Regions from separate parts of the Lentibacillus halophilus genome, predicted to be linked through region 2. Evidence: predicted binding sites of a transcription regulator. Region 2 holds the regulator's gene; each other region holds the start of a gene.
The links. The regulator CtsR, encoded in region 2, represses protease genes until heat stress. The targets are predictions, from matches to a motif close to ATGGTCAATAAAGGTCAAACA.
Positions count from the first base shown of each region.

Region 1: the regulator CtsR is predicted to act here: its motif matches at 5,175-5,195, upstream of clpP (ATP-dependent Clp endopeptidase proteolytic subunit ClpP).
Region 3: the regulator CtsR is predicted to act here: its motif matches at 4,017-4,037, upstream of ACZ5Q7_RS07225 (ATP-dependent Clp protease ATP-binding subunit).

Region 1 is NZ_AP043750.1:2,871,606-2,881,924, forward strand. It holds gene gap (type I glyceraldehyde-3-phosphate dehydrogenase) at 1-423, opposite strand, end outside; gene ACZ5Q7_RS14160 (sugar-binding transcriptional regulator) at 473-1,495, opposite strand; gene ACZ5Q7_RS14165 (glutaredoxin family protein) at 1,626-1,874, opposite strand; gene rpoN (RNA polymerase factor sigma-54) at 1,887-3,158, opposite strand; gene ACZ5Q7_RS14175 (hypothetical protein) at 3,312-3,809, shown strand; gene ACZ5Q7_RS14180 (prenyltransferase) at 3,827-4,732, shown strand; tRNA gene ACZ5Q7_RS14185 (tRNA-Arg) at 4,807-4,880, opposite strand; gene clpP (ATP-dependent Clp endopeptidase proteolytic subunit ClpP) at 5,256-5,849, shown strand; gene ACZ5Q7_RS14195 (HPr family phosphocarrier protein) at 5,936-6,190, opposite strand; gene whiA (DNA-binding protein WhiA) at 6,328-7,278, opposite strand; gene ACZ5Q7_RS14205 (gluconeogenesis factor YvcK family protein) at 7,316-8,272, opposite strand; gene rapZ (RNase adapter RapZ) at 8,274-9,158, opposite strand; gene ACZ5Q7_RS14215 (NUDIX hydrolase) at 9,173-9,640, opposite strand; gene trxB (thioredoxin-disulfide reductase) at 9,978-10,319, opposite strand, start outside.
Region 2 is NZ_AP043750.1:1,010,398-1,020,716, forward strand. It holds gene ACZ5Q7_RS04710 (MgtC/SapB family protein) at 75-773, shown strand; gene ACZ5Q7_RS04715 (CtsR family transcriptional regulator) at 1,118-1,585, shown strand; gene ACZ5Q7_RS04720 (UvrB/UvrC motif-containing protein) at 1,598-2,125, shown strand; gene ACZ5Q7_RS04725 (protein arginine kinase) at 2,122-3,186, shown strand; gene clpC (ATP-dependent protease ATP-binding subunit ClpC) at 3,205-5,634, shown strand; gene radA (DNA repair protein RadA) at 5,845-7,218, shown strand; gene ACZ5Q7_RS04740 (PIN/TRAM domain-containing protein) at 7,419-8,513, shown strand; gene gltX (glutamate--tRNA ligase) at 8,620-10,089, shown strand; T-box leader at 10,153-10,319, shown strand, end outside.
Region 3 is NZ_AP043750.1:1,483,231-1,493,549, reverse strand. It holds gene ACZ5Q7_RS07235 (SPFH domain-containing protein) at 1-768, opposite strand, end outside; gene ACZ5Q7_RS07230 (ComEC/Rec2 family competence protein) at 836-1,696, opposite strand; gene ACZ5Q7_RS07225 (ATP-dependent Clp protease ATP-binding subunit) at 1,838-3,970, opposite strand; gene pdaA (delta-lactam-biosynthetic de-N-acetylase) at 4,658-5,455, opposite strand; gene ACZ5Q7_RS07215 (Na+/H+ antiporter family protein) at 5,514-6,824, opposite strand; gene ACZ5Q7_RS07210 (YfkD family protein) at 6,965-7,768, opposite strand; gene ACZ5Q7_RS07205 (OsmC family protein) at 7,883-8,275, opposite strand; gene ACZ5Q7_RS07200 (amino acid ABC transporter permease) at 8,374-9,054, opposite strand; gene ACZ5Q7_RS07195 (transporter substrate-binding domain-containing protein) at 9,058-9,921, opposite strand; gene ACZ5Q7_RS07190 (heavy metal translocating P-type ATPase) at 10,218-10,319, shown strand, end outside.

The DNA.
Region 1 (10,319 bases), 1.1 Mb from region 2:
CGGATCATAGTCGTTTTCATTGACTCCCATGACCATAGTAAGATCTTCCTGTTTGCCCGGTGCCGAAAGAATCACCTTTTTCGCCCCTGCATCAAGATGTTTCTTCGCATCCTCACGCTGGGTGAAACGGCCGGTGGATTCAATGACGATGTCCACACCAAGATCCCCCCAGCCAAGGTTGGCAGGATCGCGTTCGGAAAGTACCTTCACTTCTTTGCCGCCGACCACAATGTTTTCCCCTTTTACCATGACGTCCTCGTCCAGCATACCATGAACCGTATCATACTGCAGCAAATGTGCAAGCATGTTGGCATCCGTCAAGTCATTAACAGCAACCACGTCCACCTCGTCATTTTTAAAAGCCTGACGGAATACGTTACGTCCGATACGCCCGAATCCATTAATACCTATTTTTAGTGCCATATCTATTCCTCCTATATCATAATGCCATACTATATTCAAAGGGAGATAATCATCCCTCTAAAATCGCTTCAGCAGCCGCTTCATCCGTAATCAACAAATCACTTTTCCCCTGCTTGAAATACGACTCGATCGCTTGTGCCTTGGATTCTCCCCCGGCTACCGTGATCACGCGTTTGCTATTTTCGGATAAATCATCCAAATGGATGCCTATGGTCCGGACATGATGAACAATCTCACCGAATGCATTGAAGTAATAACCGAACGCTTCACTGACAGCATGTCCGTCCCGGAGCTTTTGCAGAATATCCTCCGGTGTCTTACGACGTTCAGCCATGGTCAGTGCATCACCGATACCATGCAGAACAACATCCGCTTCATACATCAAATGCAGTACGTCTTGAACAGCGGGTTCTTCAATCATGGTCCGGTACGACGTTTCACTTAATGGGTCCGGGACATACAGCAAACGGTAATTCCCATGCGCCTGTCGTGCCATCTTCGCAGCAATGGTGTTGGCTTGATGTTCTTCCTTTTCTCCGATACCACCCCGTGCAGGGACAAATAAACAATCCACTTCCCCGCTTAACGGTGCCATCATATCAGCTACAGCCGCCATGGTCGTTCCACCTGTAACAGCAATGGTCTCATGGGAGCGTTTGTTATCCTGTAAATACGAGACACACGCTTTGCCCATTTCCTGTTTAACCCACGCCTGTTCATCGCTATTTCCCGGAACAATGACAACCCTCTCCAGCTGTAATGTTTCCTCCAGCTGTTTTTCAAAGGTATCCAGCCCCATCGCTTCATGCATGAAGGACGCGAGTTGATTAATCACTATTTTTCCCTCTTTGGTCAGTTGCATTCCTTTTGATGTAACGGTCACCAAGCCTTGTTTGGACAGGACATCCAATTCCCCGCGAATATGCCGTTCCGTGTCGTTGGTATTTTCGGCAAGCGCCCGTCTTCCAATCGGCTCCAGGAGTTCAATGTTCTGCAAAATAACGTAGCGCTGCTGCATAACGTCCAGCAAATCAGGGTATAATTTTTTCTGCAAATCCATGATTTCTTTCATATAAAAACTCCTCATTTGGACATATTTCGTCCCGGACCAATAAAAACCATCCCACGCAGATCAAAAAAAGAGAAAAGTGATGTTTCCCCATTATTTTACCATACCATCTGCTTTATACAAACGTTTTGCATCAGTTGGCCGTTGATTCCTGCAAAACGTGATCGAGCACGTCATAACTGATGGCTTCGTATGCAAATGTCCGCCCTTCTATTTCCACGACAGGAATGACCATCTGATACGCTTCCAACCATTCATCACACGTTTCAATGTCTCTCACCTCTACGTCGAATGGATGGACGCGTTGCAATAGATCCAGTATGGCTTCCACTTCATCGCATAATGGGCAGTGGGCTTTCGTGTAAAACAGGATGCGTCGCATTCGGGATTCTCCTTATTTTCGTTTTGTTGATGACGGCAGGCCCAGTTGTTCCCGATATTTCACAACGGTGCGCCGCGCCACTGTGATTCCGAATTCCTCGTACAGCCGTTCCTTAATCGTCTGATCAGAAAGCGGTTTTTGCTTATTTTCGCCGTTAATGAGTTCACCGATTAATTGTTTAATTACAAACGATGCTGTTTGTTGCCCATTGGTTTGTTTAACACCGGACTGCAGGAAAAACTTCAACGGTATGACGCCTTGTTTCGTCTGGATGTATTTATTCATAATGGCCCGGCTTATGGTGGAAACATGCATATCCAATGCCTCAGCAAGATCCTTAAGTGTTAATGGTTGCATCATCATGGCACCATGCGAAAAGTAACGCTGCTGTTTCCGGACAATCGTCTTAATTACCCGTTCCAACGTGTTTCCGCGAAACTGGACAGCTTGTTGCAACCATTGAAGCTGTTCGTGCTTCTCTTTCAAAAACTTTCTGGCATCCGCATCATCCGGCCGGAAGTCTTTATATGCGTCACTGATTTCAATCGTCGGTGCATGCCATTTATAAAATGACACATACCATGTCCCATCGTCTTCATAGATGTGCGCTTCCGGAATGATATGTTCCGTTTTTTGGGCTGATAAAAGATGGCCAGGCTTGGGATGACAGGCTTGAATGTGCCGCAGGACGCTCTCAGCCTCCGCTTCCGTTAATCGAAAATGGGAGCTTATCGCTGATATGTCCTCATCAGCCAGCCATTCCAGATGGTCCTCCAGCAGTTCCTCCAGAAACGACCATTCCTCACCCATCTGCAAGAGAATGCATTCCTTGAGCGAGCGCGCACCTATACCTGCCGGTTCGAGCGACTGCACCCACCGCAAAGCTTCTTCTGCCTGCAAGATAGGAATCGAACACGCTTCAGCCCATGTGTCCATATCCATTTCCAAATAGCCATCGTCATTCAGCGAATCGATGCCATACAAAACAGCCGAGCGCAAATCATCGGGGACATCAATGGTGTACAGCTGATGTTTCAACTGCTCATGCATCGACGTTTCCGCCTGATTGATTTCCCCGATGGCTGGCTGTGTGTCTCCGGCTTGTGTGAAGCTTCTCAGGTCATCATCATAACTAATATCGTCAATTAAAGGATTTTCTTTCGCCATTTCTTGAATGTATTCAACGACTTCCATCCCTGTTAATTGCAGAAGCTGGATAGATTGGATAAGCGACTGATTCATTTTCAGCTGTAATTTCTGTTCCTGAACGATTGTCGGCCGCATACTACCTCCCCCATCTATCCTGATTACGTTCAGTATGCCACAAAATTGACAAAAACGCACGTGTCCCCACTCAGTCATTCGTGACATATATCACACCAAATCCAACCAGACAGGAATACAATAATAGTAGACAAATAAAAGCGGGTGGTCAACATGCTTTGGGATATCCGTCAGATCATCGTGTTTCTTCATATACTATTAGCTATCACGTGGGTCGGCGGCGTGTTCTTTATCGGATGGGGCGTTGTTCCCGCCATTCGAAAAGAAGCTTACACGGATCAACGCCGTTTTCTGCTCGCTCTCATGCAATGGTCCCATTCATTATTAACAGGAGCAGGAGGTGGGGTGATTGCAACTGGGATCCTACTCGGCACCGTTTTCGGTCCGATCAGCCGTTGGAACGACATTTGGCACACCTATTTTGGAACTATATGGATGATGGCGCTTGTTGTCGGTATCCTGACACTGTTTTGGGGTGTGTGGATTGGATTCCGATATTCCATCGGCGTATTGTCGGATGCCGCTTTATGGGAAGCAGCGGATAACGGCGACACAACGCCACTGTTCAGGGCATTAGCAAAAGCTGCTTTGCTTGAATCCGTTGAAGTAGCTGGGTTTGTCACTCTGATTGTATTAATGGTTTTTCTATAATAAAGGGGGTTGATCCTATGATGTCTTCCGCTGTGAATGATAATCAGCCAATCTATTATTACCGTGCATCATGGCTCCAGCTTTTACGTCCAATGACCCTGACCGGAACAGTAACACCCATACTTGCGGGAACCGGTATCGCTGCAGCCAATGGGACGATACAGCCAGATCTATTTCTGGCTATGCTCGCAGCCGCTTTGCTTGTTCAGTCGGCAACCAACCTATTTAACGATTACTATGACTTTTTGCATGGGCAGGACAAACCAAAATGGACGACCGACATCGTTCACGCGAAAGGCCCTTCCCATCATGCTGTATTATATATAGGTGTTGCCATGCTCGTGATAGCGATGAGCATTGGTGGTTGGCTCGCCACCCAAAGCACATGGTGGATTCTCCCGGTCGGTATGGCAGGAATACTGTTTGGCTATCTATATTCCGCAGGTCCCCGCCCCTTATGTTCCATTGGACTCGGGGAAACGGTCGCCTTTACCTTTCTCGGACCGGTTGTTACGATTTTAAGCTATGTTGTTCAAGGCAATCGGATGGATGTGCCGATTATCGCCATATCATTACCATTTGCCTGGCTGATTGCATCCATGATTCTCACCAATAATATACGGGATATTGAAAAAGACGGCCCATTCCGCCGAACACTTGCAACGATTCTTGGTCGTGCAAGAGCTGTCCGTTTACTGATGGTGGTGTTGGTTCTTCCATATGTAACGGTCATTATCTTGATGACAGCCGGTTTTCTGCCTGTATCTTCAACCATCGTCCTGTGCGCAACCCCGCTGGCCATCAAACTGCTTTGGTCATTCCGGAGCCATGCGGAAAGAACGGATGAACGTTCCGGCATGAAATGGGCAGCATGGCACCACTGGGCATTCGGCCTGTTGATGGTAATAGGAATTTGGGTATAGCGTTAAAATCACTTAAAAATAAATAAAAAAGCAAGGCGCCCGCATGAATGGGATCCTTGCTTTTTATTAGGTAGTGCGCCCGGGAGGACTTGAACCCCCGACCCCTGGTACCGGAAACCAGTGCTCTGTCCAACTGAGCTACGAGCGCATGTTTATGTGATTTCGACACAATGAATATTGTAACGCTTTGAGCTTGTTTTTACAAGTGTTTTTTATGATTTATATGACTCAATCGTTATTTACGGTCGTTGACATATGATGCCCCACCATCATTAATGCTTTGGTACCCTGCAAACAGCTTGAAACAACAGGCACCATTGAGGTACGATCGCAGTACGGTAACCTAATCCAAAAATACATACGTCTTCAGTTACAGGTTTATTTTCGTATTTACAGGGAATGATGTTTTTGGTGAATTTTTTAACGGGGATAGACTTCTTTTCATTTGACCTTTTTTGACCTATTAGGTATGATAAACATGTAAGTTACATGGATGAATTTGAGAAACAAGGAGGAAAAACGTATGAATCTGATACCAACAGTTATTGAACAAACAAACCGCGGAGAACGTGCCTATGATATTTACTCACGCCTTCTGAAAGACCGTATCATTATGCTTGGAAGCGGCATCGACGATAATGTCGCCAACTCCATTGTCGCACAGCTTCTCTTTTTGGAAGCGGAAGATCCTGATAAGGACATCTCCCTTTACATTAATTCACCGGGCGGCTCAATCACTTCCGGCATGGCTATTTATGACACCATGCAGTTTATTAAATCGGACGTGTCCACCATCTGCACCGGAATGGCCGCATCCATGGGCGCGTTTTTGCTGGCAGCCGGTGAAAAAGGCAAACGGTTTGCCCTGCCGAACAGTGAAGTTATGATTCACCAGCCACTCGGCGGTACGCAAGGTCAGGCATCGGATATTGAGATCCATGCACGCCGTATTATCGAAATGCGCGAAAAAATGAACCGAATCCTATCTGAGCGCACAGGCCAGCCAATGGAAGTTGTTGAACGGGATACAGACCGCGATAATTTCATGTCAGCTGAAGCGTCCAAAGAATACGGCTTGATTGATAAGGTGCTCGAACGAAACACGAATGAAAGCTGAACAGCATGAAACATCCGGGCTGCATGGATTACCGTGCAGCCCTTTACTTTGCCTGATGGAACCAACGTTGGACATCAACACCAGGATCACATATTTGAGACAAATGCCATCAGCCTTTGCATGGCCTCCTCTTCATCCGTACCATCTGCAATGAGAGTGATCGTTTCCCCCGATGTAATGGCGAGACTCATTAACCCCATAATGCTTTTGGCATTCACCCGTTTTCCATCCTTTTCAATAAATAAATGAGACGTATAGCTGTTGGCATCTTGAACAAATTCAGCTGCAGGTCGTGCCTGCAACCCAGCATCAAGTCCAACCGTTATTGATTCTTCAACCAAAACCTTCATCCTCCTCTTTTTTGCAATCGATTACAGCATGTTTAAAAAAACAGCAGCCAATGAGTACGTGAACTGCTGAAAATAAATGATGATAGCAATTACTATTACTATTATTATAGCATACGCCAACGATCCATTCACTTTTGGAAACTGCTTCCTTTTTCTCTTAATGTCTCTGCAAAGTCATTGATTTTTTTCAGCCGATGATTGACACCGGATTTAGAAATTTTTCCAGTGCTCACCATCTCACCAAGTTCTTTTAACGATACATCCTGGTGTTGCACCCGGAGTGATGCAATTTCCTGAAGTTTTTCCGGCAACGCATCGAGTCCGACAGTGCTTTCAATGAAGTGAATGTTCTCCATTTGCCGGAATGCAGCACCGATTGTTTTGTTCAAATTAGCCGTTTCGCAATTAACAAGACGATTGACTGAATTACGCATATCCCGGACGATACGGACATCCTCAAATTTGAACAACGCATTGTGAGCACCAATGATGCTGAGAAACTCGGTTATTTTCTCCGCCTCTTTTAAATAGGCAATGTAGCCATTTTTTCGTTCGAGTTGCCGGGCACGGAGCTGAAAATCATTTAATAACCCTGTTAGGGCCTCATTATGTTCCTGATATGCGTTGAAAATTTCCAGATGATACGACGACGTCTCCGGATTATTAATCGATCCACCGGCTAAAAATGCCCCACGTAAATACGATTTGCGGCAGCAATCCTTTTCTAAATAAGCTGTGGGTATATCTCGCTTAAGTGTATTGGATTCGTTTAATATGCCTATATCCACCAGCAAATCTCGAGCTTTTTCCTTCATGCGGACAATATAGACATTGTTTTTTTTCAGTTTCATTTTTTTCCGAACAAGAAGTTCAACCGGAATATGGTACAGCGATTTAATCAGTGTGTAGATGCGCCGTGCAATCGCTGCGTTTTCCGTCTGTACATCAAGTGTATAAAACTGTCCGGACATGGAAATAACACCATTCATCCGAACAAGTGCTGCGAATTCCGCATATTGACAGCATATGTCCGATTCCATTCCGGTCAGTTCCTTTTTTATCTCAGAAGCAAATGACAATCCCGGCACCTCCCTTTGTCCATCAATTCCATTCGATCTAATTAATGATGGAATAAAGCAAATTCGCTACCTTTTCCGTATCATGCCGCAATGTCGTTTTGGATGGATTGATGATATCACCCTCAATGATTTCCAGCCCCATATCCACCAGTCGGTCTGTATCATAGACAACGGGAGAGGCATTTTCCTCGGCATAAACATTACGAACGCGTTGACTGATCGGTTCATTATGGACAACAATCGTATCAATGCATGACTCTCCGATATGATGACGGATGGCCTCAACATGGTCTGCCGCCGTATAACCTGTTGTCTCCCCAGCCTGTGTCATCACATTGCAGATATAAACAACGTTTCCTTTCGCGTGTTTTAATGCGCCAATCATTTGCGGGATGATCATATTCGGCAAGATACTTGTGTACAGGCTGCCCGGAGCCACCACGACCAAATCAGCATTCCTGACAGCTTCCACAGCGTTGGGAAGCGGCTGAACCGGCTCCGGACGCAAAAAAATGCGTTCGATTTTTTTGTTGGCAAGAGGAATGTTCGATTCACCTGAAACAATCGTGCCGTCTGTCATTCGTGCGTGCAAGGACATACTCTGGTTGGAAATGGGATAAATCGTCCCTTTTACATTCAACACTCGGGAAATTTCTTTAATCCCCGTGAAAAAATCACCCGTTAACGACGTCATTGCCGCCAGAAGAAGATTGCCCATGGAATGTCCGGTTAGCCCATTTCCCTCAGCAAACCGGTGCTGAAACAGATCCAAAAGCATTGGTTCTGCATCAGAAAGCGCTGCAATCACATTCCGGATATCACCGGGTGCCGGCATCCCCATCGTATGTCGCAACCGCCCCGTGCTCCCACCGTCATCCGCAACAGTCACCAGGGCCGTCAGATCAATCGGCAAATTCTTTAATCCACGCAGAAGAACAGGCATTCCCGTACCACCGCCAATGACAGTGATATTCGGTCTCTTTCCGCCGTTCATATTAATGGTCCTTTCTTTTATCCATATCACGGTGACTGACATGGGTGATATAGTTGGTGGCAAGCTGTTTGGCAAAGTATTCGGCAATAGCTACCGACCGATGCTGCCCACCCGTGCATCCAATTCCAACGACAAGCTGTGACTTGCCTTCTTTTTTATATTTCGGAAGCATGAACTGCAGCAAATCAAGCACCTTTTCATTAAACTTCTGTGTATCAACCCATTTAAAAACGTATGAGGAGACTTCTGAATTCAAGCCCGTCATGGGCTGCATATACGGCACATAATGCGGGTTTGGCAAAAACCGAACATCAAAAACCAAATCCGCATCGATCGGTATGCCGTATTTATAGCCAAATGACACCATATTCACCGAAAAGATCTCCTGTTTTCCTTCCATATATGTCCGAAGTATTTTATCCCGTAATTGTTTTGGCTTAAGCGTTGTTGTGTCAATAATTCGCTGCGCCCTGCCCCGCAATTCATCAAGAATGGTGCGTTCCTGTGTAATTCCCTCAAGGGGCAACCCTTCTGATGCAAGCGGGTGTGACCGCCTCGTTTCTTTATACCGTTTCACCAATGCCTCATCTTGTGCGTCCAAAAAAAGGATGTGTTCTCTCAGCCAGTTTTCTTCTTCCAATATGTCGAGAGCTTCAAACAGCGAATCAAAAAATTCTCTTCCGCGTAAATCCATGACAAGCGCCACTTTACGAATGTTATTCCGTGCATCTTTCATTAGTTCCAAAAACTTCGGCAGTAAAGCGGGCGGTAAATTGTCAACACAATAATAGCCGAGATCCTCAAAGCTTTGTATGGCTACGGTCTTGCCCGCCCCCGACATGCCTGTAATAATAACCAATTTCGTATCCTGTTCACTGTTCCACATAACAACGCTCCCCTTCATGACCGTGTGGGATCAAGACGCACATACAGCAGTTCATAATCCTCTGTGTAGGAAAACGATCCGTATAAAATGGATTCATCGGAAGACAACACATGGTCAAAAATCTTTCTGTCTCCTTCCGCCATCGGCACATCGTCAATGGCCTCCAGTGCCACCCACTCCAGTTCGCCTTCTTTGCAAAAGTGAGACATCACACCTTCTGGTTCAGAGTCAGTGAATGTGAACATCATCCATTCCTGCACCAGGTCGTTATGGCGGTAAATCATGAAAGTAAATACACCGACCAGTCTTGGGTCATGAAGCTGCAAATCGGTTTCTTCCTGAAATTCACGGATGGCGGATTCTTTAATGGTTTCACCCGGTTCCATTTTGCCCCCGGGAATAGCATACCAGCCTCGGCGCGGTTTTTTTATTAATAGAACGTTTCCATTCGATATGACTATGCAATTGGTTACACGCTGCATGACTGTTTCACTTCTTTCAGCTCAACGATCCAAACACTATACTTATTATACAATGAAAGGGATGCGCCCAACAAGCGTCACAAACGTCATTCATCCAACGCGGATATGAAACCAAAAAAAATGCAGGTGCATCATCACCTGCAGAAAACTAATTTATTATTAAAGGGGGTCAATTAGTAATTCCATTATAACGAATCATTGTTTCGTACGGGTTACAACAGAATTAAAATGTCATTACTTTTGATGACATATCTCAAGAAGTCGAACTGCGGTGACACCATGCTTTTGTACGTCAATCATCATGTCCCGCGTTCGATCCCCCCCCGTTACGGAACGTTTACGTTTGTGCTGCTTTTATTTCTTCCATCAGATCTTCAATATACTTCTGGGCTTCCTCTGCTGCAATGCTTCCGTCACCCGTAGCGGTCACAATTTGCCGGAGCGATTTCTCACGAATATCGCCTGCCGCAAACACGCCCGGTATGGATGTTTCCATATTTTCATTCGTGACGACATAACCTTCATCGTTCGTGATGCCCAACGACTCGAACGGCTCATTCAGCGGCAGCAAACCGATATAAATGAAAATTCCATCGATGGCGTGATCATACTCCTCACCGGTTTGATTATTAACCAATGTGGCACTTTCCACTTTGCCGCTCGGACCATTAATTTGTTT
Region 2 (10,319 bases):
TTCTGCATAGACTTATATCAGGAAAAACATGCGAACGGATTGGATTATAAAGGGAAGGAGAGCGTGGACGTCACATGGACGGATATTGGGATTTGCTCGTCGGGGATCATTTTGTAACCATTATGATACGTATCGTTATTGCCTTAATTTTATCCGGATTAATTGGTTTTGAACGGGAATTGAAAAATCACTCTGCCGGATTTCGAACGCACATCTTGGTCGGGGTGGGGGCGTGTTTGATGATGGTGCTTTCGTTGTATGGTTTTGAGTGGATGATTGACGCTTACGATAATATACGGTTTGATCCGGCTCGAATTCCTTCTTATGTTATCAGTGGTATTGGGTTCCTCGGAGCTGGAACGATTATCGTCAATGGGATGACGATACGCGGGCTTACAACAGCCGCTTCTATATGGACGGTTGCAGGTCTGGGGCTTGTCGTTGGTGCAGGTATGTATGCGTCCGCCGTGTTTACTACAGTCATCATATTATTAAGTCTTGTATTTTTAAATAATTTTGAGAAGGTATTTAAGAAGGGGAAGTCATCATACGTCGTTGAAATCATTGCTATGCCCGGATTGGAACTTAATCATGCGATTGGTGTCTTTGAACATCATCAATTGGTATTGAAGCGGGTTGAAATCAGCCGCACCGAAAACGATTTACGCCATATATTTATAACAGTTGACCCTGGTGAGGAAATGGATCGCTCGTCTCTTTTTGAGGATATTACAAAACTGGACTATATTAAACATGCTGCGGAGCGAAAATAATTTGGATTGCTCTGTTTGCCGTATAAGCTATTATCTGTTTGTGCGGTATAAAACCTTGTGTCTGTACGGCACAAGGTTTTATATTTTTCCGATAGCCTTCCAAGATGTTGGGTCATGATATCGCGAAAAATTATTCATATTATGTTGTCTGGGTAGCGTATTATTTATGAACTGGTTTTCATGTTTCGTTTTTCATCGATTTGTCTACAATAGAAATAGATTTTTCTTGCATCTCAGTGTGTATATCGTATAATATAAGTATAGTCAAAGATAGTCAAAGTCAAATAAGGTAAATGCAAGCAAACAAATAAACGTTCGCTCATATGGTAAGAGGAGGAGGGTTTATGCGGAACATTTCGGACATCATAGAGGAATATTTAAAACAAATTCTTGATTCTGCCGGCAAGGATGCTATTGATATTAAGCGCAGTGAACTTGCTGATCGATTTCAATGTGTTCCGTCACAAATTAATTATGTGATTAAAACACGCTTTACTGTGGAAAAGGGTTATATAGTGGAAAGTAAGCGTGGTGGCGGTGGTTATATCCGCATTATCCGAATTAAGCATCAAGACTGGGCGGATTTAATTGATGATATTATGGCCATGATCCAGCCAAGTTGTTCGCAGCAGGCAGCTTATGACGTCATGGAGCGGCTTCTGGAGGAAGAACTTGTCACCGAACGCGAGGCTCGAATTATGCTGAGTGCCATTGAGCGGGAGACATTAGCTTTTCAGCTGCCGTTGCGTGATGAAATCCGTGCCCGAATTATGACATCGATGTTGACGACATTAAAATATTTGAATAAGTGAGGGGGGAATGCCATGGAATGCCAGGAATGCCAACAGCGTCCGGCAACGCTTCGTTATACGCAGGTTATCAACGGTGACAAAACAGAAGTGTATGTATGTGATGTATGTGCAAAAGAGAAAGGGTATATGACCTATCCGGAAGAAGGTTATTCCCTGCACCAATTATTGTCCGGATTGTTCAGCCCACCGATTGATAATCAGCAGCATACACCAAAACAGCAGAAAAACGAACTACAATGTCCCAAATGTGAAATGACGCTGTCCAAATTTAAAAAGCTCGGAAAATTTGGTTGTTCCCAATGTTATCAGACCTTTGAAGAGTACCTGGACCCTATGTTCCGTCGTGTGCACAGTGGAAATACAGCACACCATGGGAAGATTCCCGCCCGAAAAGGCGGCGATATGCGTATTAAAAAACAAATGAACGCATATAAAGAAGAGTTGCAGCGTTTAATAAAAAATGAGGCCTTTGAAGATGCTGCAACGGTTCGGGATAAAATCAATGCGTTAAAAAAGGAAATGGGGGGTGATGATGCATGACGCTGCAGCAATTTATGAATGAGGCTATCAGTCCATGGATGCGCGAAGATGGTCCCGACAGTGATATTGTCTTAAGCAGCAGAATCCGTCTGGCACGTAATTTTGCCCAATATTCGTTTCCGATTCTGGCTAATGAATCCGATTTGGAGAGCATCAGTTCATTTATCCGGGATGAGTATGAACATCAATCATTTCAGGATTATACGTCGTTTTCATTTATACCTATTCAGCAATTAACACCGGTGGAGCGACGCGTGCTTGTTGAGAAGCACTTAATCAGCCCTCATTTGGCAGAGCAGGATCACTCATCCGCTGTCCTGATATCTGAAAATGAACAGGTATCGGTTATGGTAAACGAAGAGGATCATCTTCGTCTGCAGCTGTACTTTCCCGGTTTTCAGCTTTCGGAAGCCCTGAGTAATGTATTTGAGTTGGATGACTGGCTGGAGGAAAAAGTTAATTACGCATTTGATGAAAAGCGCGGTTACTTAACAGGATGCCCGACCAATGTTGGTACAGGCATGCGTGCTTCGGTGATGATGCATTTGCCTGCCTTGGCATGGACCCAACAGATCACGCGCATGATACCGGCGATTAACCAACTCGGCCTTGTCGTGCGTGGCATTTATGGTGAGGGAAGTGAGGCCACGGGCAATATTTTTCAGATATCCAATCAAATTACACTTGGAAAATCAGAAGAAGATATCGTTGAGGATTTGCAAAGTGTCGCCCGGCAGCTTATTGAACATGAACGCAAAGCACGAAACCGAATTATGGAACAGTCAGGCAAGCGGTTGGAAGACCGGATTTATCGTTCTTATGGATTGTTGGCATACAGTCGCGTCATGGAGTCAAAGGAAGCGGCAACATGTATATCTGATGTACGGCTCGGCATCGATTTGGGCATTATTGATGGTGTCACAGGGAATATATTCAATGAGCTGATGATACTTACACAGCCGGGATTTCTGCAGCAATATGCTCAAAAATCGCTGACACCTAATGAGCGGGATATATTAAGAGCATCGCTTATCCGTGAACGTGTGAAACTGGAAAATTAGTTAGGAGGAGACATAGCTATGATGTTTGGACGATTTACAGAACGAGCGCAAAAGGTGCTGGCGCTTTCCCAGGAAGAAGCAGTACGGCTTGGACATAATAATATAGGCACCGAACATATTTTGCTTGGCCTTGTCAGCGAAGGAAATGGAATTGCGGCAAAGGCATTGGAATCACTGGGGTTGGAAGTATCCAAAATTCAGGAAGAAGTGGAAAAATTAATTGGATCCGGCAACCAGCCGATGCAGACGATTCATTATACGCCAAGAGCGAAGAAGGTCGTTGAATTGTCCCAGGACGAAGCACGTAAACTTGGCCATTCCTATGTCGGCACCGAGCACATATTGCTTGGTCTCATACGTGAAGGAGAAGGTGTGGCCGCACGTGTCCTGAATAATCTTGGTGTCAGTCTCAACAAAGCGCGTCAGCAAGTTCTGCAGCTTCTTGGCAGCAATGAGTCACAGACAGGACGTCAAGGGCGGGGAGCGCAATCATCGAATGCGAGCACACCGACATTGGATTCGCTGGCACGCGATTTGACGGAAATCGCCAAAGAAGGCAATGTTGACCCTGTCGTTGGTCGCAGCAAAGAAATTGAACGGGTCGTTGAGGTTCTCAGCCGTCGTACTAAAAACAACCCGGTTCTGATCGGTGAGCCCGGTGTTGGGAAAACAGCTGTTGCAGAAGGTTTGGCACAACAAATCATGCAGAATGAAATTCCGGAGATATTGCGTGATAAACGCGTGATGACGCTGGATATGGGGACTGTTGTGGCTGGAACGAAATACCGTGGTGAGTTTGAGGAACGGTTGAAAAAAGTCATGGAAGAAATTCGTCAGGCGTCCAACATCATTCTGTTCATAGATGAATTGCATACGTTGATTGGAGCAGGCGGTGCAGAAGGGGCCATCGATGCTTCCAACATACTAAAACCGGCCCTCTCCCGTGGTGAGCTGCAATGCATAGGTGCCACCACACTTGACGAATACCGCAAATATATTGAAAAAGATGCGGCTCTTGAGCGAAGATTTCAACCGATTCAAGTTGATGAACCAACCTTGGACGAAACGGTGCAGATTTTGCAAGGGTTGCGTGACCGTTATGAAGCCCATCACCGTGTCACCATTCCGGATGAAACAATTGAAACAGCCGTCTCGCTGTCCGACCGTTACATCACCGAACGTTTTCTCCCGGATAAAGCCATTGATTTGATCGATGAAGCTGGTTCCAAAGTTCGCCTGCGTTCATATGCGATACCGCCGGATTTAAAAGAACTGGAGCAAAAACTGGCTGATGTACGCAAAGAAAAGGATTCCGCCGTACAGGGTCAGGAATTTGAAACAGCGGCGTCGTTGCGTGACTCAGAACAGCGGTTGCGAGAGGAATTGGAAGAAACGAAGAATCAATGGAAAGAGAAGCAGGGGCAGGAATCATCCGAGGTAGCCGTAGAAGATGTAGCGAAAGTCGTCTCCACATGGACTGGTGTACCCGTCTCCCGTCTTACAAAAGATGAAAGTGAGCGCCTTTTGAATCTGGAAGAAACATTGCATGATCGGGTTATCGGCCAGGATGAGGCTGTGGATGCCGTGGCTAAAGCTATCCGCAGGGCGCGCGCCGGTTTGAAAGATCCGAAGCGTCCCATCGGCTCGTTCATTTTTCTCGGGCCAACCGGTGTCGGTAAAACGGAGCTTGCACGGGCGTTGGCAGAATCAATGTTTGCTGATGAAGAAGCCATGATCCGGATCGATATGTCTGAGTACATGGAAAAACACGCCACCAGCCGCCTAGTTGGCTCACCTCCAGGATATGTCGGTTATGAAGAAGGTGGTCAACTGACGGAAAAAGTGCGGACCAAGCCTTATTCTGTCATTCTTCTGGATGAAGTGGAAAAAGCGCACCCGGAAGTTTTCAACATTCTGCTGCAAGTGTTGGAGGATGGAAGGCTGACGGACTCTAAAGGACGCGTCGTTGATTTCCGCAATACCGTCCTGATTATGACATCCAATGTCGGTGTCGATGAACTGAAACGGAATAAATATGTTGGATTCACTCTTGATGATGAAGAACAAGATCATAAGAACATGAAGTCCAAAGTGACCGAGGAACTTAAAAAAGCATTCCGTCCTGAATTTCTGAACCGGATTGATGAGACCATTGTATTCCACTCACTTGAACGCAAGCATATGAAATATATTGTCCAGCTGATGGTTAAACAGTTGCAGACCCGTTTGACGGAACAGGGTATTGAATTCACGCTGACGGATAAAGCGGTGGATAAGATTGCCAATGAAGGGTTTGACCCCGAATATGGTGCCCGGCCGCTGCGCAGATCCATCCAAAAAAATGTTGAGGATATGCTGTCGGAAGAATTGCTGAAGGAAACTATCTCCAAAGGGGAAAAAGTAAAAATCGGCTTAAATAATAAAGGGGAATTTACGATTCTGTCGTAAAAATGTAATTTCCCGACACACAGATGATGAAAAACTGGAAGGAAGAACAACCTTCCAGTTTTTTTGATGGCAAGCTGCCGGGACGGAATCATGTTATACTGAGAATGTGGAACAAATATGTCATTATTTAAACGAATTGATAGAGGGCTGTAACGTCCATGCGGTGGATTTGGTATATAATAGAGGATGTAGCAAAGGAGCACGATAGCATTGGCAAAACGCAAAACAAAGTATGTGTGTCAGGACTGTGGTTATGAATCAGCCAAATGGATGGGTAAATGTCCCGGGTGCAACAGCTGGAATACGCTGGTGGAGGAATTGGAAGCATCATCTGTGCAGACGGGGCATACAATAGCCGGGGACACTAACGTTTCCGGTAAGCCAGAACGTATAACGTCAGTTGAAACCAAAAAAGAACCACGTGTGACAACAGCGATGCGCGAATTTAATCGTGTGCTCGGGGGTGGGATTGTTCCGGGGTCACTCGTACTGATCGGCGGTGATCCCGGTATAGGTAAATCAACTTTGTTGTTGCAGGTATCGTCCCAACTTGCTGATAAACAGATGCCTGTACTGTATATTTCCGGAGAAGAATCCATCCGTCAGACAAAATTGCGTTCTGATCGCTTGGGTGTCACCTCCGAGCAGCTTTATGTATTAGCGGAAACCAATCTGTTTGATATACTCAGTCAAATCGAACAGATTAAACCGGCTTTTGTTGTCATTGACTCCATACAAACCGTTTACCGGGAAGAAGTGACAAGTGCTCCAGGAAGTGTTTCCCAGGTGCGTGAGAGCACAAGCGAATTAATGAAGACGGCCAAATCAAATGCAATTCCCATTTGTATTGTAGGTCACGTTACGAAGGAAGGGGCTATAGCGGGGCCGCGGATGTTGGAGCATATGGTGGATGCTGTGCTTTATTTTGAAGGCGAACGGCACCATACTTACAGGATAGTGCGCAGTGTCAAAAATCGCTTCGGGAGCACACATGAGATGGGCATTTTTGAGATGGAGGAGACGGGGTTGCGGGAAGTCATGAATCCGTCCGAGATTTTCCTGGAAGAACGCCCCCAAGGTGCAGCGGGATCAACCGTAGTCGCCTCTATGGAAGGAACAAGGCCTGTTCTTGTTGAAATCCAGGCACTCATTTCCCCAACCAGTTTTGGCAACCCGAGACGGATGGCAACCGGATTTGATACCAATCGTGTTCCCCTTTTGATGGCGGTTCTTGAAAAGCGCGTTGGTCTTCTGCTGCAGAATCAGGATGCTTATATAAAAGTGGCCGGCGGTGTCAAACTTGATGAGCCCGCTATTGACCTGGCTGTAGCTGTCAGTATTGCATCCAGTTTCCGTAACCAACCGACAAGGCCGGAAGATATTTTTATCGGCGAAGTTGGATTGACCGGTGAAGTACGGCATGTGTCCCGGATCGAGCAGCGGGTTCAAGAGGCGGCCAAACTCGGCTTTGAACGTGTGTTTTGTCCCCAAAAGAATTTGGATGGTTGGAATCCGCCATCATCTATCCAGGCTATTGGAGTCCGTACGGTTCGTGAGGCGCTCGATGAAGGTCTGACCACCTGACAGCTCACTACCGGTCGGCACGAATTAGCACGTGACGATTTATTGACATCATTTATGGAGTATGATAAAATAGTTTATTTTAAATTGACTGATTTTTACATTTGTGCTAACATATAAGATACGGTTTTTTATTTTTATGTGGATTTATGGCGGTTAATTTGTGAAAAATGGGCAATAATAGTTGATAGGAGGTGATCGTGGTGTTGAATAAGATTGTTCATTTATTTTTTATTATCAGTGGAGGCACGATCGGATTTTTATATATCCCGGATATTGTTCATTTCTTTGATGTTACCAATCCCCCGTGGGTAGCATCCTCTTATCTGGGCATGGTTTTAGGCGCAATTATTCTATTTGGCCTTTCTTATTTTGTTACGGATTATATAGTCGGGTTTTTAAGATGGATTGAGGACGGTTTGATTAAAGTTCCGGTTGGCGACTTGCTTTTTGGCGGTCTAGGTCTGATTGGCGGTTTGGTCATTGCCTATTTAATCACTATTTCTTTGAAAGATATTGATATCTATCTCGTATCACAGGTTTTACCGCTCTTTATAACGATTTTATCAGGCTACTTTGGTTTTCAAGTTGGGTTTAGAAGACGGGATGAATTGATGAATTTATTTAATTTTAGCCGAAAAGAACGGGAAAAAAAGCAGCCAATGGAAGAGTCGTCCGAACGGAGACCACCCAAACCTAAAATCCTTGATACTAGCGTTATTATTGACGGTCGCATTGCGGATATTTGCCAGACGAATTTCTTGGAAGGCACCATCATAATTCCGCAGTTTGTGCTTGGTGAACTTCAGCATATAGCTGATTCATCGGATGTATTGAAACGTAACCGGGGCCGACGAGGGCTCGATGTTCTGAACCGGATTCAAAAAGAGCTTCCGGTTGACGTGGAAATTTATAACGGTGACTTTGAGGATATTCCGGAAGTTGACAGCAAGCTGATTAAATTGGCTAAAGTGATGGACGGGATTGTTGTAACCAATGATTTTAATTTGAATAAAGTCTGTGATTTGCAAGGCATACCGATTTTAAACATCAATGATCTGGCAAATGCCGTTAAACCGGTGGTTCTGCCAGGCGAAGAATTAAGTGTGCACGTTATTAAAGATGGTAAAGAGCACAATCAAGGTGTTGCCTATCTGGATGACGGAACGATGATTGTCGTGGAAGAAGGGCATGACTATATCGGTAAGACGATTGATGTGTTAATTACAAGCGTCCTGCAGACGTCAGCCGGCCGGATGATTTTTGCGAAACCAAAATTACTTGAAAAAGCACAGTAAAAACGGTATAACGTATAGAGAAGGAAAAGTGATAACAAGTGAGGTTATCACTTTTTATTGCGCTTAGTATTCAAGGTATTCTATGGATAAAGAAAGGAGTCCCACCATGACAAATCAGGTTCGTGTACGTTACGCCCCAAGTCCGACGGGGAATTTGCACATAGGAAATGCGCGCACGGCATTGTTTAATTACTTATACGCCCGGCACTTTGACGGGACGTTCATCATCCGGATTGAAGATACGGATGAAAAGCGAAATGTTTCAGGCGGAGAAGAAAGTCAGATGACATATTTGCAGTGGCTTGGCATTGACTGGGATGAGGGAGCTGATGCCGGTGGTGATTACGGTCCCTATCGCCAGATGGAGCGTCTGGATATTTACCGCCAGTATGCCACGGAGCTGCTGGAGAAGGGACTGGCCTACAAGTGCTATATGACCGAAGAGGAACTCGATCAGGAACGCGAACAACAACGCGCGAGAGGCCAGGTTCCGAAATATTCAGGAGCTCATCGTCATCTGACGCAAGAGCAGGTTGACCAGTTTGAAAACGAGGGACGTATCCCGAGCATCCGTATACGAGTTCCGGATAACCATTCATATACATTCCATGATATTGTAAGAGGTGACATCACATTTGATTCCAGCGATTTTGGTGATTGGGTGATTGTCAAAAAAAATGGCACACCAACCTATAACTTTGCGGTGGCGATTGATGATCATTTAATGGCCATCACCGACGTTCTGCGCGGTGAGGAGCATATTTCCAACACTCCGAAACAAATGATGGTTTATGAGGCATTTAGCTGGGAACCGCCGCGATTTGGACACATGACGCTGATTATGAACGAAAAACGTAAAAAACTGAGCAAACGTGATGAACACATTATGCAGTTTATTGAGCAATACCGGGATAAAGGGTATATGCCTGAAGCTTTGTTTAACTTTATTACCCTGCTGGGTTGGTCGCCAGTTGGTGAAGAAGAAATATTCAGTAAGGATCAATTGATAGAGATTTTTGACCCTGACCGGCTATCAACATCTGCTGCCATATTTGACCAGCAAAAACTGAGATGGATGAATAATGAATATATTAAAGCGGCGGATTTGAACAGCGTTATTGATCTGGCGCTGCCGCATTTACAGAAAGCTGGACGTCTGCCTGAGAATATGGATGCCTCGACAAGAAAATGGGCGGAAAAAATGATCGCTCTGTATCAGGAACAGCTCCATTATGGCGCGGAAATTGTCGAACTGACCGATTTGTTTTTCCAGGAATCCATAGACTATGATGAGGCAGCGATGGATGTGTTAAATCAAGAACAGGCCCCGGAAGTGCTGCAGGTTCTCACGGATAAGTTGATCCATTTGGACGAGTTTGAAAAGGATGCTATCCAGCAAGAAATTAAAGCAACCCAAAAAGAAACCGGACATCGCGGCAAGAGACTGTTCATGCCAATCAGAGCGGCGACAACCGGACAGACACACGGTCCGGAACTGCCGCTTGCTATTGAGCTATTGGGAAGAGATACGGTTGTGAGCCGTTTGGACAGCTTGCTGAAGGAGTTCGGAGCCTAATTGGTTCACAATTGCAAATAAATATAATATAGTAATATCATAAACAAAATAATGATAACCGTATTTAATGCGTTGATAAGGAGAAGTAAAAAACGCCATGCTTGTCCAGAGAGAATCACCATCGGCTGGAAGTGATTCGAAGCACCGTTTTTGAAATGCACCTTGGAGCCCGCTATGGAAATGGAGTATATAGCGGCGGCGCTCTGCCGTTACCGGAGCCAAGCTGGAAG
Region 3 (10,319 bases), 470 kb from region 2:
GGTCGCACGCCGCTCTTCATCCAAATCAACCACGCCATCTTTCTCCAGCTGTGCAATGGCATCCGCCACCATGCCAACAGCCCCGTCGACGATTTGTTTTCGTGCCGCTATAATGGCACTTGCCTGCTGACGTTGCAGCATCGCTTGGGCGATTTCGGTTGAATACGCAAGATGTGTCAAGCGGGTTTCCATCACTTCAACCCCTGCAACCGTCAGTCGTTCCTGCAGTTCTTTGGCCAGTTGATGGGACACTTCATCCGCATTGCCACGCAGCGACATTTCGTCCTCTGTAAAGGTATCATAGGGGTAATTCGTGGCAACAGCACGAACCGCTGTCTCACTCTGAATTTCGACAAAGCTTTCGTAATTCTCCACATCAAAAACAGCTTTGGCAGCATCGACCACTTTAAACACGGTGACAGCAGCGATTTCAATCGGATTGCCATTCACATCATTGACTTTAAGAAGTTTACTGTTAAAATTCCGGACGCGCAACGAAACCGTCCGCCTTAAAGAGAAGGGTACAGTAATGACCATACCTTCCCGACGGATACTTCCCATGTATCGCCCCAAGAAAATAACAACCACAGACTGATTCGGCTGAATGAGTGTTATACCACTGGCTAGTACAATGGCAATGATCAAACTGATAGCACCCAGAATAAAAAACGTCTCAAAAAAACTCAAAACCGTAACAACGAGCAGAACTATAATAGCCAAAATCCCCACAAACCCATTCATCATCCACGCTTCTTTTTCACGAACCATCCCGACACACCTTTCCATTTTTAATATAAAAATGATATCAGATTTGTCTATTTTTGTAAATGCTTGATCAACCGGTCTCTAACCAGTTAGTCGGGCTTTTTTCGTTTATAATGACAAATCCTTTTTCATCAGTGCGAATCGTGATGGTTCCAAACATCGCCGTCGGGTAAATAGCTGTATTCACTTTGCGTAAGTTGTCCATAACACGGTCCACCGGATGGCCGAACTTATTTTTTTGACCATAAGTGAGAATGGCTGCTTCTGGTGTCACCTCACGCAAAAATTTTAATCCTGTGCTTGTATGGGAACCGTGATGCGCTACTTTTAATATGTCTGAATCGAGATTATAGTTTTTCATTAATTTTTTTTCCTGCTTTTTTTCCACATCACTCATAAGCAGAAAGTCAGTTTCCTCGAATGTCATTTTCATAACAATAGATGATTGATTTGCTGTTTTCGATCCGGTATGGCTGTTTAAAATGCGGACTTTCAGCTCCGAATCGACTTTTATAAGATCATCCCGTTCGGCAATTTCGATGGGAATTTGCTGTCTGATGATTTGGCTGACGTATCTAGCATAGGTTTTGGTTGAATTTATTTTCCCGATATCCAACATTCGCTTGACTTCAAATGTTTTCATAACCGTAATCAGTCCGCCAATATGATCAATGTCCGGGTGGGTTGCAACCATTAAGTCGATTTTGCCGACACCTTGTTTCTTTAGGAAGGTCACGACCTTTTTGCCGGCTTTGGGACGCCCACCATCTATGAGAATGTTTTTACCGGATGGCGTTTCAATCAGTATACTATCTCCCTGACCCACATCAATGAAATGGACATCCAAATCTGATTCTTGTGCGTGCAAAGGGATAGGTATGGTTATCGTTGACACGATAATAACAATGATCATGAATACGTTTCGCTGCATGATAGAGGCATCCTTTAATAGCTGTTTCGTTTATTTTTTCACGATTTGCGTATTATATAACCAACGCAGTCATATAAGATTTTTAAACAGGCTATACAAAAAGCCGCTGAACGAGTCAGCGGCTTTCCATGTTGTAACCTATTAGGTGTTATTCGCAACAACAATGTCACCATTATCAACGTATGCTTCAACAGAACTGATGTCATCGTTTTCCAGAATCAAATCTGTTAGCTGATCCTCAATTTTATCCTGGATGACACGACGCAATGGACGTGCTCCAAAACGGCGATCATAGCCAAGGTTGACGAGTTCGTGTTTCGCTTCATCCGTGATGGTAATGGAGATGTTATTTTCTTCGATTGTTTTTTCAAGATCGGCAAGCATCAGATCTACAATATGCAGCAAGCTGTCTTCTTCCAGTTCGTTGAATTGAATGATACTGTCGAACCTGTTCAAAAATTCTGGTTTAAAGTATGCACTTAAGTTTTCCATTGTTGAAACAGCGTCATGCTCATCCCGATTGAAGCCAACGTTCACTTGTTTTTCGCCGGTTCCGGCATTGCTTGTCATGATAAGCACGGTTTCTTTAAAGCTTACCGTACGACCTTGCGAGTCGGTCAGTTGTCCGTCTTCCATAATTTGCAGGAACATGTTTTGTACGTCCGGATGGGCTTTTTCAATTTCATCTAGCAAAATAATGGAGTACGGATTGCGGCGAACTTTTTCCGTTAATTGACCGGCTTCTTCGTGTCCTACATATCCGGGTGGCGAACCAATGATTTTCGAGACGGCATGTTTTTCCATATACTCACTCATGTCAAGTCTGAGAAGGCTGTCGCGGGTGCCGAACAGTTCCTCAGCAAGAGCTTTGGTCAATTCGGTTTTTCCGACACCGGTTGGTCCAACGAACAGGAACGAACCGATAGGACGGTATGCTGATTTCAGTCCAGCACGGCTGCGACGAACGGCCTTGGCTACTTTCTGTACAGCCTCGTCCTGACCGATAACTTTTGACCCAAGTTGTTCTGCCAGATCACGCATTTTCTTCTGTTCATCCGCTTGCAGTTTGGTGACCGGGATGCCCGTTTTTTCTTCCACAATCAATTCAATATCAGAAATGTCGACATCGATATCCTGCTGTTCGTCTTTTGCTTTATCAAGCTGTTTCTGTAGCTGAATTTCCTGATAACGTAAATGGGCAGCCCGTTCATAATCTTCTTGTTCTGCTGCTTGTTCTTTTTCACGGACAATCTCGTTCATCCGGTTCTGAATGGAGTCCGAATCTTTCTCCGCATTGTCCAGGTTCAATCGTGAGCCGACTTCATCCATCAAGTCAATCGCCTTATCCGGCAGATAGCGGTCTTGAATGTAACGCTTGGACAAAATGACGAATGAACGGATAGCCTCGTCGGAATAGCGCACCTCATGAAATTGCTCGTAACGATCTTTAATACCGTTAAGGATGGCAACCGTATCGTCTTCGGATGGTTCGTGCACCATTACCGGTTGAAAGCGACGTTCAAGAGCGGCATCTTTTTCGATTTCACGATATTCTTTCAATGTCGTTGCACCGATCAGCTGCAAATCACCACGTGCAAGGGCTGGTTTCAAAATGTTGCCGGCATCCATTTGGGAGCTTTCCGCTGTGCCTGCGCCGACCAGCAGATGTACTTCATCGACAAACACAATAGCATCGTCACGCTCCTGCAATTCTGAAACGAGTTGCTTCATGCGTTCTTCAAATTGTCCGCGCATGCTCGTGTTAGCAACAAGAGATGCCACATCCAGCAAATAAATTTCTTTGTTCATTAATTTGGCTGGAACTTGGCCCTCGGTAATTTGTCGTGCAAGTCCTTCCGCAATAGCGGTTTTACCTACGCCAGGCTCACCGATCAGAACCGGGTTGTTCTTATTGCGGCGATTCAATGTTTCAATCACACGTTTCACTTCATTATCGCGCCCGATGACCGGGTCAATCATGCCTTGTCTGGCTTCATGGGTAACATTTTTCCCCATTTGTTCCAGTAGACTGTCCTCGTTACCGGATTGCTGTTTCGTTTTCGTTCCAGTGAATCCTTGACCTTGATTGCCATTGCCCTGGAAGAAGTTTGCCGCATTATTTCCTTGCTGACCTTGACTAAAGTCACCGCTCATCATACTATTTTGTATCTCCTGAAAGCATTGTTCACATAGATGCATCGTCATACGTTGTTGATTCATTTGCATAGACATATTTATTGTTGCTGGGCGAATACCGCAATTTTGACATTGCATATCTGATTCCTCCCTTATGGTATAAAGGTCATTATATGAAACTTTGACTTTGACTTTCTTTGACCTTTCAATTGTTATTGTACTCTGACCTTCTTTGACTTTCAAGAGGTTTTGCTTATTTTTTATAAAAAAATTTTGCTACATGTTGAGAAGTGCTGTATTTCATGTTTCCCTTTCTTCACGCGAATTAAAACATAGAGCGGATATGGGGATAGGACATAATTAAACAAATCACTTCTAAACACGAACAATATAGTTAAGACGTAGTCACCGCTCCGGAAAAACACTGCGCTTTCACCTTGCCAGGCACAAGCGCGACATCTGTTCAAGCTTCCTTTGGTCGCTTTCACAGTGTCTTCTTTGCCGCGGGCGCTGATAAGCCTCCTCGTGCTCGTCGCGTTGCAAGCTTATTCGTCGAAGCCTACGCTCCTCGCAGGTCGAAGCCTACTCATGGAAGCTTTGCTTTGTGCTTATCGCACTGCGGGGTCTCATCTAGGCTTTTTCATCCCGCAGGAGTCTCCGTGTTTTTTCCTACGCTAAACGAAAAATCCGAACTGATTCAGATTTTTTTGCGAATCATAGTTCGGATTTTTATTTGACTAAACGTCTTTTGTCCCAACCCCTCTGTTATTTCTTCATTTCTGTTTGATCATCGATTCGACCATTTTTGGTTTTCCTCTTAAAAAATCAATAACCATAAATGGGACGTGGAAGCATCGTTTTTAACACCAAATGATCAAGACTTCTAAATTGATATCCCTCATTTTTTAAATCGGTGATCAGTTTATCCAAAGCCTTGGCATTATCCGACGATACGGTATGAAGAAGGATGAGCGCTCCCGGGTGTATTTGTTCCATAATCTTGTCATACGCGTATTTCCATCCTTGTTGATCATCGGTATCCCAATCTGTAAATGCCAATGACCAAAATATGTTAATGTAACCCAGTTCGTTTGACCACTTGAGCGTCTTTTCATTGAACGTCCCTTGAGGTGGACGCAAGTATTTGATCTCCTCCTGGTTGGAAACGTTCGCCACTTCCTTTTCCACTGATTCGAGTTCCTTGCGCATCGTCTTTTTGGTGACAGTCGTGAAATCCGGGTGATGATAAGAATGGTTTCCGATAATATGGCCCTCGTTCGCCATTCGTTTAACAAGGTTCGGCTCACTGTCCACATACTGTCCGGTTACGAAAAATGTTGCTGGGACATGATGTTTGTTTAATACATCAAGAATATCATCGGTGTAGCCTTCTTCATATCCGTTGTCAAACGTGAGATATATATTCTTTTCTCCGGATTCATCCGCATAATACGCATCATTTCCCTCGAGCATCTGTTTGTATTTTCCGATATCAGGAAGTTCATGATCATCATTTTTATTAAACCCCCATCCATACCCACTCTGGGCATGGACACCGGGTTGATAAGGCGAAAAGGCAAGGAAAACCATAATGGTTATAATCGCAGCCATCCAGTTTTGCATAGCGCACCCCATTTCACTTTTTCCTTACTTTCACCTGAAACAATCGTTTTTATTCTTCCTATAAAACCATTGCAGCAACCCAGCCGAACAGAATTAATGGAATGTTAAAATGAATGAATGTCGGAACACATGTATCCCATATGTGATGATGTTTTCCGTCGGCGTTTAGACCCGATGTCGGTCCGAGTGTGCTGTCCGAAGCGGGTGAACCAGCATCGCCAAGCGCGCCAGCTGTGCCAATCAGTGCGGCTGTTGCCATCGTGGAAAATCCGGCTGCCAAACAGATAGGCACATAAAGCGCAGCTATAACCGGAATCGTTCCAAACGACGAACCGATACCAATTGTGACGATCAGTCCAACGAGAAGTAATATAATGGCGATTAACGCCTGGTTGTCGTCCAAAAATCCGGATGTCGCTTTCACAAGTGCATCCACCGCACCGGTCTCAGTTAAAACATTGCCGAACCCTGCAGCGACCAACATAACAAAAGCGATTTGCCCCATCATGGCAATTCCGTCAGCCATGACTTGCTCACCTTTTCGGAATGGAACAGCGACCAGCACGAACATGAGAATCAGTCCTGTCAGTGCGCCAGCAACTAAATTTTTAACAACAATCTGCACAGCCAGCGCCCCGACAATGGCCACCAGTGTCAAGCCATGTTTTCTATTAAACGTGACATTTTCTGCCTGTGGAACAGCAACATTCGATTCAGAGCCACCTGCTCCAGGGATCGCTTCGCGGTCTTTTCGATATGTAATAAAAATGGCAATTAAGAGACCAACGACCATACCGGATCCCGGGATCAACATGGCAAGTGCCGTTTCGCTAGTCGTTATATTGACCCCATTTTCAGTCATTCCTTCCACCATTGTTTCATGGAAAAGCAGGCCAAACCCGTATGGAATCATGACATAGGGCGCTTTCAACCCAAACGCCAATGCCGTCGCCACACCCCGGCGATCCACTTTCATTTCATCAAACAGTTTTAATAACGGTGGAATTAAAATTGGCACAAATGCGATGTGCACCGGAACGAGATTTTGTGATAATGACGCAATTCCAGCGATAGCCAACACCATCATCGTTTTCTTACCAGTTAACACTCTGATGATAAAATTGACTAATATAGTTGTAATTCCTGTATAACTAATGGCGACAGCAAACGCGCCAAGCAAAATATAACTTAGGGCTGTTTTCGCTTGATCCCCCATACCGTTTACCATCAACTCAATCGAGTCAATCACATTAAGCCCGGATAGCAGTCCTGCTGTTATGGCAGACATAATAATAGAAATAATGACATTCACTCTCAGCAAACTAAGAAACGTTAGCACTAATACGGCTATAACAACAACCCACGCCATCTGTATTTCCCCTCTCCAGTCTTTTCTCTAATACTTTATCATGATAAAGTATTGAAGTGGCAAAATCAACCCATCTGTCGATTTTTTCATTTTTGAATCGAAAAAACCCCACAGGATGTGTTACCCGAGGGGTTTCATACTTATTGCAACTGAAAAGAGAGAGAAATATAATCCTGAACCGGCACCCAGGCACCTATATCCTGCTTGGTCACATTTTTAACGACAATCGATTTGTCATGCCCTTTCAATTGAACGTACACCTCGCCGAATGTTACTTGTCCCTTTTCACTTACGGCCGGTGCATAAGCCTGCAATTTACCCAATTTTTTCGATGGAACACGGTACGGGTCATCTTTCTTCGTGTTTTGTCCGATGACTGTGGAAAAAGCCAGCGGAAGCTCCACCTTTTCTTTCGCCTTCAGCAGCATCATTTTCTTAATATCGTGCGGGTTGGCTATTTTGTTCGTCAGGGCGCCGTTTACTTTCTTCTGTTCCTTTTGATTATAATGCAATGTTTTTTCCGAATCGCCGCTCAGATTGTTTAATTCATTCGTATTAATGGGCTGGTACTCCCAATTCATAGTTGTATCTGTTGACTTGTAGTGCAGCGGCCACCGACCGATATACACCATTCCCCGATAGCCGAAAGCCAATGGGGAAGGATTGATCGATGTTTCATTCACCATTTTGATCAAGTCAGGATTGGTAATCGTCACGTCCGAGTCTTCAATTAATTCTTTTGTCAGACTACTCGGTTCCACGACTTTTTGCTCTTCAATCACGTTCGGGTGTGTATTTTCCTTGGAAATGGTCAACACGTGGCTGGGCACGTCGACTTCCGATTTTTCTTCCGACGTTTCATCATTTTTTTCTTCGGCTGCGCTGCTAATAGGACATACAAGTACAACAGTTAATGCCATGATGACGTATGTCCATGGTTTCATGTGTCCCATTATGTGTCTCATCCCTTTCTCAATGATTGCCTTGTGCACGGATTCAGACGATTGACATGATAATGGTAGTTTTTACGGACACATGACTATTATACTTCATTATTATCAGCGGCTCAGTTCAATGGTCTCCAGCGTTTCATTGATGGTGATGCTATCTTCAACCGAACGTGCCATGGAGCAGTTTTTCCTTGCGAGAGCTAGATTTTTATACAGTTTGTCGTCATCCAAATGCTGCCCCTTAATAACAAAGTGCAGATCAATTCTCTCGATCCGATCCGCTTCATCCGGGTTGCGTTCCACGTCAGTCTGAATGACCAGTTCCTCAACGTCTACCCGTTGTTTATCCAGTATCTTACGGAAAACGGACGCACTGCACCCGGCAATGGATGCAACCATCAACTGAAATGGGCGGAATCCATATGTTTCATCACCGGATATGTCCAATTGTCCGTAACCAAGATCAATGCGCATACCCTCGTCTTTTGAATAAAGTTCCATAGTTTTCGCTCCTTTATCAACCAATTTTATGTTCTCTTTTTCTTATCGTACACGACATTCTTGTTTTCTAAAAACGTTTTGTATTGACCGCCATACCTTCACGAAACAAACTTGCTATACTTGGCTTCCAGGCGATCTTGCACAAACGATATAAGCACACAGATCGGCCAATAAATTAAGGCAACAACTATATACAGTGTCATGGCATCAAATTCTCTGCCGACGACAATCTGTGTCCGTTGAAACAACTCCGGAACCGTAATAACCGCCGCCAGTGACGTTGCTTTCATTAAATCCATAAACACGTTGGTCAATGGAGGAATGGCGATTCGGGCAGCTTGTGGCAATATAATAAACCATAACGTTTTCCAGTATCCTATATTAAGAGATGTCGCTGCCTCCCATTGGCCATCATCAATACTATTCAAGGAGGAACGATCAATCTCTGCAATATAGGCAGCACTGTTCAATCCAAAACCGAGCGATGCCGCCATTATCGCTCCCAACTCTATTCCAAGATACGGAAGACCAAAATAAAGGATAAACAAAAACACTAAAATCGGCGTTCCGCGCATAAACGAAATGTAAAGGCGTGCCGGCCACCGTAAAACGATGTGTCTGGAGCTGTGGGCTAAAGCGAGAAACAGTCCCAAAACCATGCCAAGTGCCATCCCGGCCATTGCAATACCAATTGTTGCTGGCAATCCTCGCAGTATAAATGGCAGGCTTTCCCATGCCAATTGTACGTCAAAAACACCGCCAAAATCCAATCCGTTCATCGTTTAAAAATCCAATCCTTCTATTTCCCGGATATTGCCTTCAGGTTTTTTTGAAGCATCTTCGTCATAGAATTTTTTGGCCAATTCTGTCAGGGTCCCATCCCCCCGCATATCCGCTATGGCTTGATTCACTTTTTCCTGAAGTTTATCGGCACCATCCTTCATAACGATCCCTTTCCTTGTCGGGTGAAATTTCAGTTCCGGGTGCAGCGTGATATCGAATTCCGGAAAAGCAGCAACACCGAATTTGGAAAGGTAATAATCGTTAATAACGACATCGGTTCTACCATTATTCACATCCCGGAGGTAAGCTTCATTGGGTGCATTGCCATAGGTTTTCACCTTTGCGCCGAATTTCCGGGCAATTTGACTGTAAACGGTGGAAGACGCTCCCCCGGCTACTTTTCCTTCTAAATCCTCCAGTTTATGTATGCCGGAGTAGTTATCGTCTCTAACCACCATGGTCGTATACGAATATTTTATAGGATTCGTGAAATTAAATGTCTTTTTTCGCTTATCTGTAATGCCCATCCCTGCCATATCAATTCGTCCACTCTTGATAGCAGACAGCACACTGTCAAAGCCGATGATTTCAAATGTAATATCCAAATTCAGCCTTTTGCCGATTTCCCGCATCACTTCCACTTCATACCCTGTCAGCTGTTCTTTGCTTTTGCCTTCTCCTTCATAGTATGAGGAAGCGACTAACGTGCCCGGTGTGCCGACAACGATTTCATCGGCGTCCTGGATTTCCTTCCATTTCTTACCCTCTTTATCCTTGTCTCCGCTCTCTGCCTCATTATTACCGCACGCACTTAAGACAAACATGACTGTCAGCAGTATGACAGTCCATTTCCTGACGCACATAACTCTGCTCTCCTTCCCCGACTGTTGTTATATTTCAAAAATTCAACTTGATTATAACAGTGCAACAAGCCCACTTCAATATTACGAATTGTTGTATGAATGTGATAAGTTTTTGCATTAATCAGTAGCGGAATTTATGACTTAATCATTGACATTTAAATAACAACAACATTATAATTAAAATTAATATTAAATAATAATTATTTTAAATTGTTATTTAGTATTTGTACTGATGAATTTTAAAACATCGTATCCGTCTAATGAAATTGACTATTGTTATCAATTACTCGGGGAGGATGAAAATGGAGGCAAAAACACTTGGATGCGAGCAATCGACGCCAAAAAAACAACAACAGGCCATCACTGACAAGATGAGAAGCATCCATGAGCATATTGAA